Regions from separate parts of the Bradyrhizobium paxllaeri genome, predicted to be linked through region 1. Evidence: riboswitches for the same ligand, from Rfam matches in the RefSeq annotation. Region 1 holds a riboswitch; the other holds the start of a gene.
What was found. Region 1 has a riboswitch for S-adenosylmethionine ahead of LMTR21_RS37025 (O-succinylhomoserine sulfhydrylase). Riboswitches for the same ligand answer to the same signal wherever they lie in the genome.
Positions count from the first base shown of each region.

Region 1 (3,978 bases):
TTCAGTCCCTGCGCCTGGTAGTTCGAGCCGATGCGCTGGCCGTACATGGCGTCGGGGCGCGACAGCATCTTCTCGTAGACCAGGCGACCGACGATCTGGCCGTGCTCGAGGATGAACGGCACCTCGCGCGAGCGCACTTCGAGCACGGCGCGGGCGCCTTGCCCGCCGGCACCGGCATAGCCGAAGCCGGGATCGAAGAATCCCGCATAGTGCACGCGGAATTCGCCGACCAGCGGATCGAACGGCACCATTTCCGCGGCGTAGTCCGGTGGCACCTGCACGGCTTCTTTCGAGGCCAGGATGTAGAATTCGCCGGGATCGAGGATCAGGCTGCCGTCGGGGCGCGCCGGGATCGGCTCCCAGAATTCGTCGACGCCATAGCCGCCGCGACGGTCGACATCGACGACGCCGGTATGGCGCTTGGCGCGGTAGCCGACGAAACCGCCGGAATTCTCGCCGGAAAGATCAACCGAGAGTGCGACGCCGTTGGCCAGATCAGCGTCGTCGATATCGACCAGCCGTTCGGCGTCGTGCAGCGCATCGAGCTCGTCGGCATTGAGGATGGCGTCGCCGGTGCGGAAGCGTACCTGCGAGAGCCGCGAGCCCTCGCGCAGCAGCACCGGAAACGTCTTCGGGCTGATCTCGGCATAGAGCGGGCCGTGATAGCCGGCGCCGATCATGTCGAAGCGGCGGGTGCCGTCGGCGATCACGCGCGTGAACACGTCGAGGCGGCCGGTGGAGCTCTTCGGATTGGCGGCAGCCACGATCTCCGGCGGCAAAGCGAGACTTTCCAGCAGCGGAACGATGTAGACGCAATTGGTCTCCAGCACCGCCCCGTCGGAGAGATTTATTTCGTGCAGTTTCAGTTCGTCGATGCGCTCGGCAACGGTCGCGCCGGGGCCGGGCAGGAAGCTCGCGCGCACCCGGTAGGCGATGTCACCCAGCCGCAGGTCCAGGCTGGCCGGCTGGATCTGGCTTTCGACAAAGGGATAGGCCGGCAGGATCAGGCCCGCATCCGCCATCGCCGCGATCATGCGGTCGGGCAGAATCCCGTTGGCGTCGGGCGGTAGCGTGAACGACACGGCGCGGTCCTCTGAGGTGGCCCTTTCGGATGCCCAAATGTCATCCAAACCTCGTCAATATGGGCTTTTAGGGGTTATCCGATGGCCGCCTTGACTGAAAGGGCGCAAGCGAATATCAGCATGACTTATCCCGTGGTGATTTGAGCCGGCCGGCTTGCAGCCACGTTAAATAAATCGCTAAACAGGCCGGGGACACGTGTGATCCCGGCCTGTGGAAATTTTTCCAGGCCGGTTTTTTGTGACCATTTTCCAGTGGTCACGGCGGAGGTCACATGTCTGAAGTTGGTTCTACCAAGCGCTATCGTCCCGAAACCCGCCTCGTCCATGGCGGCACCCTGCGCTCGCAATTCGGCGAGACGTCGGAAGGGCTGTTTCTCACCCAGGGCTATGTCTACGACAGCGCGGAGCAGTGCGAGGCGCGCTTCAAGGGCGAGGATCCCGGTTTTATCTATTCGCGCTATTCCAATCCCACGATCTCGATGTTCGAGCGCCGCATGATCGAACTCGAGGGCGCCGAAGCCGCGCGCTCCACCGCCACCGGCATGGCCGCGGTGACGACCGCGATCCTCGCGCCGCTCAGGGCCGGCGATCACGTGGTCGCCTCGAAGGCCCTGTTCGGCTCGTGCCTTTACGTCGTGCAGGACCTGCTGCCGCGCTACGGCATCGAAACGACGCTGGTCGACGGTCTCGATCTCGACCAATGGCAGCGCGCCTTGCGGCCCAACACCAAGACCTTCTTCCTGGAGAGTCCGACCAATCCGACGCTCGACGTGCTCGATATTCCCTCGATTGCCGAGATCGCGCACAAGGGCGACGCCCGGCTGGTCGTCGACAACGTCTTCGCCACCCCGATCTGGCAGAGCCCGCTGTCGCTCGGCGCCGACGTCGTGGTCTATTCCGCGACCAAGCATATCGACGGCCAGGGCCGCTGCCTCGGCGGCATCATTCTCTCGTCCGAAGCCTTCATCGCCGAGCACCTCCACAACTTCATGCGCCAGACCGGGCCGTCGCTGTCGCCGTTCAACGCGTGGGTCCTGCTCAAGGGCCTGGAGACGCTTGGCGTGCGGGTGCGCGCGCAGACCGACAACGCGGCGAAGCTCGCCGAGGTGCTGGCAAGCCATCCGAAGATCTCGCGGCTGATCTATCCCGGCCGCGCCGACCATCCGCAGGCGGCGCTGGTGAAAAAGCAGATGCGCGGCGGCTCGACGCTGGTCGGCTTCGAGGTGAAGGGCGGCAAGGCGGCCGCCTTCCGCGTCCTCAATGCGTTGAAGCTTGCCAAGATCTCCAACAATCTCGGCGATGCCAAGAGCCTCGTCACCCATCCGGCGACGACGACGCATCAACGGCTAACGCCGGAGGCGCGCGCCGAGCTCGGCATCAGCGAGGGCTTTATTCGGTTCTCCGCCGGGCTGGAGCATGCCGACGATCTGATTGAGGACGTTGCGCAGGCGCTGGAGAAGGCGTGAAGCTGCGAACGGTAGGGTGGGCAAAGCGAAGCGTGCCCACCATCTCACGCGGCGTATTCGGTTAGAATGGTGGGCACGGCGCTGACGCGCGTTTGCCCACCCTACGAATTCCGGTTCACATCGGCCTATACGCCCGCACGTCCGCCGGCACGGCGACGCCGAGCTTGATCTGGCCGACCGACTTGATGATGTCGTCGCCGAGCAGTTGCGCGAAGCAGGCGTAGCCCCAGTCGCTCATGTGCAGGCCGTCGGAAATCACGAAATTCTCGATCGGGATCGCCTGCTTTTCGTGCCAGTCCTTCATCACCGCAAAGCGCGGGAAGACGCCGACCTTGCGAAGCTCGGCGACCTTGTTGAGCAGCGACATCATCTTGCCCGCGCTCTCGGCGTGCTCGTTGACGCGCGGCGAGTATTGCGGATCGATCAGCACGACATCGGCGCCCGCGGCCTGAATGCGCCCGATGCCTTCCTCGACAAGTTTTGCCGTCTCAGCGGGATCGAGGTTCCGCAGCACCGCGTTGGTGCCGACCTGCCAGATCACCAGATCCGGATGCATATCGAGAACGGAGGTCTCCAGCCGCTTCATCATTTCCGGCGCGTCCTCGCCGCCCTTGCCGGCATTGACGACGGAGATGCTGGCGGTCGGATATTGCCGGCGCAATTGCGCCGCGAGGCGGTTGGGATAGTTGAAGTCCGGCGAGGTCGCGCCGTACCCCTGGGTCGACGACGATCCGAACGCCACGATCACCACCGGCAGGCCGGCGACGAGTTTGCTCGCGACGCGCGGCAACGAGCCCATCGATTTGGAGCCGCCCTTGGGCGGCAGGCACGGGACGCGGTTGAAAATGTCGCTGGCCGATTTGGCGACTTCCTTCACCTTCTCGATCGCCTTGCCGGTAACGCCCTTCGGCACCGCCGGATTGGCGGCAGCCGACGGCGCGGGCTGTGGCGAGGTGGTCTCGGCCGGCTTCCTTTCAGCCTTGCTTTCGGTTTTTGCGCTATCGGACAGCGCCGCCTGCTGGGCGGCCTGCTGCGGGGCCGTCTGCGCATGCAGCGCCAGTACCGAGGCAGGCAGCAGCAACGCCAGGCCCGCGGCGGAGACAGTCAGCAATATCGACAAACGAAAAGGGCAGTAACGACTCATCAACGCTAGTTCCCTAATTCTGCTGCGCCTGGTCGAGGCGGGCCGCATCGAGCACAAATTTCGACAATGCGCGGCCGAGGCAGGCATGAACCCGTTTGGCCATGTCGGTGCCGTGAAACGTGCTGAACAGGTCGAAATCTCCGGCGTCGTTCCAATGACGCATGATGGCGAAGCGATCGAACAGCGGAACCCCGTGCTGCTGCGCCACGACGCGCATATTATCTAGGTACGGCGGCGCGGAAATCATGGTTTCCGTTCGCGGGCTGTATTGCAGATTGACCAAAAT
Region 1 covers NZ_CP042968.1:7,727,687-7,731,664, forward strand. Annotated here, with positions in the region: gene LMTR21_RS37020 (2'-deoxycytidine 5'-triphosphate deaminase) at 1-1,082, opposite strand, end outside; SAM riboswitch at 1,205-1,284, shown strand; gene LMTR21_RS37025 (O-succinylhomoserine sulfhydrylase) at 1,355-2,548, shown strand; gene LMTR21_RS37030 (SGNH/GDSL hydrolase family protein) at 2,664-3,692, opposite strand; gene LMTR21_RS37035 (SGNH/GDSL hydrolase family protein) at 3,706-3,978, opposite strand, start outside.

Region 2 (3,978 bases), 550 kb from region 1:
GTGTAGGGCGCAATATCGAGAATGCCGGGATTCGGCACGGGGCGGTTCATCTTCAACTCCGGAATTTCAGGCGGCGGTCAAGGCTTCGCCGATCCGTTCGGGGGCACCGTATAGCGCGTTGCGTGGCTGCCGACGAGGGCCGAAGAGCGCACCGAGGCGCCGGCCTGGATCAGGGCAGCCTTGATCTTCTCGAAGCCGGTGCCGGCATCTGACACCAAGAGCGCCGCGCCGTCGAAGGCGGTGTCGGGCACGGCGACGATTTCGGCGAGCGGCGCCAGCGCGCGGGCGATATCGGCGTTCCACCCCGAGACGCGGACGCTCCACATCTGCACCTCCGTCACCATCGCATCGTCGGCGACGCGCGAGATCACGAATACCGGCAGCGCCGCCGGATGATCGGCGCGCTCAAGGAATGGCAGCCGGGCGATGATCTTCGGTGCGCCGTCGGCTTCCAGCGCATTCCACCACGGTGTACGGCTCGACACCGCCGAGACCAGCGCCAGATCGCCCTTCGATTTCGCCACCGCTTCGACCGCCGCCTGCGCGCTGAAATGGCCGACATAGGGCACGACAAAGCCGAAATGAAACCGCGCCGAATCCCGCATCGCGGGTTCGCCGACCGAGACGTCCGCATGCACCGAAAACGGCGCCTGGACGTAGGTGAAGGTCGAGATGATGACGCGCCAGATGCTCTCGATGGTGTCGAGCGGCAGGATGCCGCGATGGCGCCGGACGAGCTCGCGCATCATGCTGGCCTCGCGCGCCGGGCGGAACGCCGAGCCGACTTCCTGGGTCTGTTTCACCTGGATCAGCCGGTCGATGATGTCGCCGCGCGCCATCAGGAGGCGATGGACCTGCTCGTCGATCGCGTCGATCTCCTTGCGCAATTCCTGCAGCGAGGGCGGGGCCGGGGGGGCTTTGGACATCTTGAGAACCTTCAGCGCCGGATCGATCCGAAATCACCGGCAATCATGGCTATTGATTAGAAAAGACGGCCGCTGAAAGCAAAGAGAAACGGCGGCGCTGGCATGGCAGCTACCCGGTTAGCCATGGGGCCTGCCTTGACGGGGGACCTGCTTCGGACTAGCTTTGTTCCATTCCGTGGTCATTTGAGCCGGCCGGCTTGCAGCCACGTTAAACAACTCGCTAAACAGGCCGGGGACAGAAGTGATCCCGGCCGAACCTTTCGTTCAGGCCGGGTTTTTTATGGCCTGACTTCTGTCTGGAGCCTCCACAAGGAGGTTGGTCGTCGATGACAAATTTGCAGTCGGTATCCAGTCCGTCGATTCACAGCGAGGACCGCGCCCACGAGGCCGATCATCCGACCTCGACGGTGGCGAAGTTCGACGTCGAGCAGCCGTTGAAGCTCGATTGCGGCATTGATCTCGCGCCGTTCCAGATCGCGTATCAGACCTATGGCGAACTGAACGCCGACCGCTCCAACGCCATCCTGATCTGCCACGCGCTGACGCTGGATCAGCATGTCGCCAACGTGCATCCCCTGACCGGCAAGGCCGGCTGGTGGGAAATCATGGTCGGCCCCGGCCGACCGCTCGATACCGACAAATACTTCATCATCTGTTCGAACGTGATCGGCGGCTGCATGGGATCGACCGGTCCGGCCTCGACCAATCCGGCGACCGGCAAGGCCTGGGGGCTGGATTTCCCGATCATCACCATCCCCGACATGGTCCGCGCGCAGGCCATGCTGCTGGATCGGCTGGGCATCGAGACACTGCTCTGCGTGATCGGCGGCTCCATGGGCGGCATGCAGGTGCTGCAATGGACCGCCGCCTATCCGGAGCGGGTGTTTTCGGCACTGCCGGTGGCGTGCTCGACGCGCCATTCGGCGCAGAACATCGCGTTTCACGAACTCGGCCGGCAGGCCGTGATGGCCGATCCGGATTGGCACCATGGGCGCTATTTCGAACGCAACACCCATCCGCATCGCGGGCTGGCGGTGGCGCGGATGGCGGGCCACATCACCTATCTCTCCGACGCCGCGCTGCATCGCAAGTTCGGACGGCGGATGCAGGATCGCGAGCTGCCGACGTTTTCGTTCGACGCGGATTTCCAGGTCGAGAGCTATCTGCGCTATCAGGGCTCGTCCTTTGTCGAGCGCTTCGATGCCAACAGCTACCTCTATCTGACGCGCGCGATGGACTATTTCGATATCGCCGCCGACCACAACGGCGTGCTGGCGCAGGCGTTTCGCGGCATCAAGACGCGCTTCTGCGTGGTGTCGTTCACGTCGGACTGGCTGTTTCCGACCTCGGAATCGCGGGCGCTGGTGCATGCGCTGAATGCATCGAGCGCGCGGGTGTCGTTTGCCGAGATCGAGACCGACCGCGGCCACGACGCTTTCCTGCTCGACGTGCCCGAGTTCTTCGATATTTCCCGTGCCTTCCTGGAATCCGCAGGCAAGGCGCGCGGCCTCGATGGTACAGGTGGCTGATATGGCCCTTCAGGAACAGAGCCTGCCGCTCGGCGGCGTCGCGCCCGATCGCACCGGAAAATATCGCACCGATCATCTGCTCGTTGCCGAAATGATTGCGGCCGGCTCAAAAGTGCTCGACGTCGGCTGCGGCGACGGCGAACTCTTGCAACTGCTGGAGAGCCGCGGCATCGACGGCCGCGGCATCGAGCTGTCGCGCGAGGGCGTCAACCGCTGCGTCGCCAGGGGGCTGGCCGTGGTGCAGGGCGACGCCGATACCGATCTCGTCAACTATCCCGATGATGCTTTCGACTACGTGATCCTGTCGCAGACACTGCAGGCGACGCGGCAGCCGAAGGTCGTGCTGGAGAATCTGCTGCGAATCGGCCGGCGAGCGATCGTGTCGTTCCCGAATTTCGGCTTCTGGAAGATGCGGCTGCAACTGCTCGTCGGCGGCCACATGCCGCGCACCGAACATCTGCCCGCCACCTGGTACGACACGCCGAACATCCATTTCTGCACCATCAAGGATTTCGTCCAGCTCTGCGACGAGATCAACGTCAAGATGGAGCGCGCCGTCGCCCTCGATCTCTACGGCCGCCCGGTGCCGCTGAACCTGCCTTGGTGGGTCTGGAACATGTTCGGCGAGCAGGGTGTGTTTCTGCTGAGCAGGGGGACGGGGAAGTGACGCTTTCAGCGTCATTCCGGGGCGCGTCGAAGACGCGAGCCCGGAATCTCGAGATTCCGGGTCTGGTCCTTCGGACCATCCCGGAATGACGCCGTCAAACGTGAACCGCTACCAGTGACCTCGCATCCCGCACCGGCCATCGGCCGCCCTCCACCAGCGCGATGAACCGCTCCACCATCTCGTTGAACAGCGCCGGCTCCTCGAGATTGAGCACGTGGCCTGACTTCGGGAAGAACGAAAGCCCCGCCGCCGGCAGATGCTGTTTCAAAAACAGGCTCGGCCCGATGCAATTGTCGTCCTCGTCGCCGCAGAGAATGAGCGCCGGCGTCGGCACGCGCCGGATCGCATCCGTCATGGTGTAGATCGACGGCCGCTTGCCTTGAAAGCTGCGCATGGTGTTGGCCGAGCCCCTGGCGTCGTGCCGCGCCAGCGCAGCGTAGAGATCGGCGTGGCCGCGCGGATCCTTCAGCAAGAACGGAATCCGGCTCGGCGCCTCCCGCGTCTCCTTGGCGACTTCAGCCGAACCGATCATCTCATACTGCTCGGCATTGGCGATGCATTGTGCGCGGAAGGCGTCGAGGTTTTCCAAACCCGAGCCGGCGCCCACGGCGGCTAGCGTCATTGATAGCGCCCGCTCGGGCGCATGAAGGCCGACCTGCAGCGAGGAATAGGAGCCCATGGACAGGCCGACGAAATGCGCTCTTGCGATGTCGAGATGGTCGAGCACGGCCAGCGCATCGGTGTAGAAATGCTCGTAGGTGTAGACATCGGCCGATGGCGGCACGTCGGAGGGCGTATAGCCGCGCGCCGAATAGGCGATGCAGCGGTGGCCGCGCGAGAAGTAGCGCATCTGCGG
Region 2 covers NZ_CP042968.1:7,182,010-7,185,987, reverse strand. Annotated here, with positions in the region: gene hisC (histidinol-phosphate transaminase) at 1-50, opposite strand, end outside; gene LMTR21_RS34350 (chorismate mutase) at 78-926, opposite strand; SAM riboswitch at 1,092-1,171, shown strand; gene metX (homoserine O-acetyltransferase MetX) at 1,253-2,455, shown strand; gene metW (methionine biosynthesis protein MetW) at 2,457-3,122, shown strand; gene LMTR21_RS34335 (alpha/beta fold hydrolase) at 3,217-3,978, opposite strand, start outside.
Region 2: another riboswitch for S-adenosylmethionine. It lies ahead of metX (homoserine O-acetyltransferase MetX); the one in region 1 lies ahead of LMTR21_RS37025 (O-succinylhomoserine sulfhydrylase).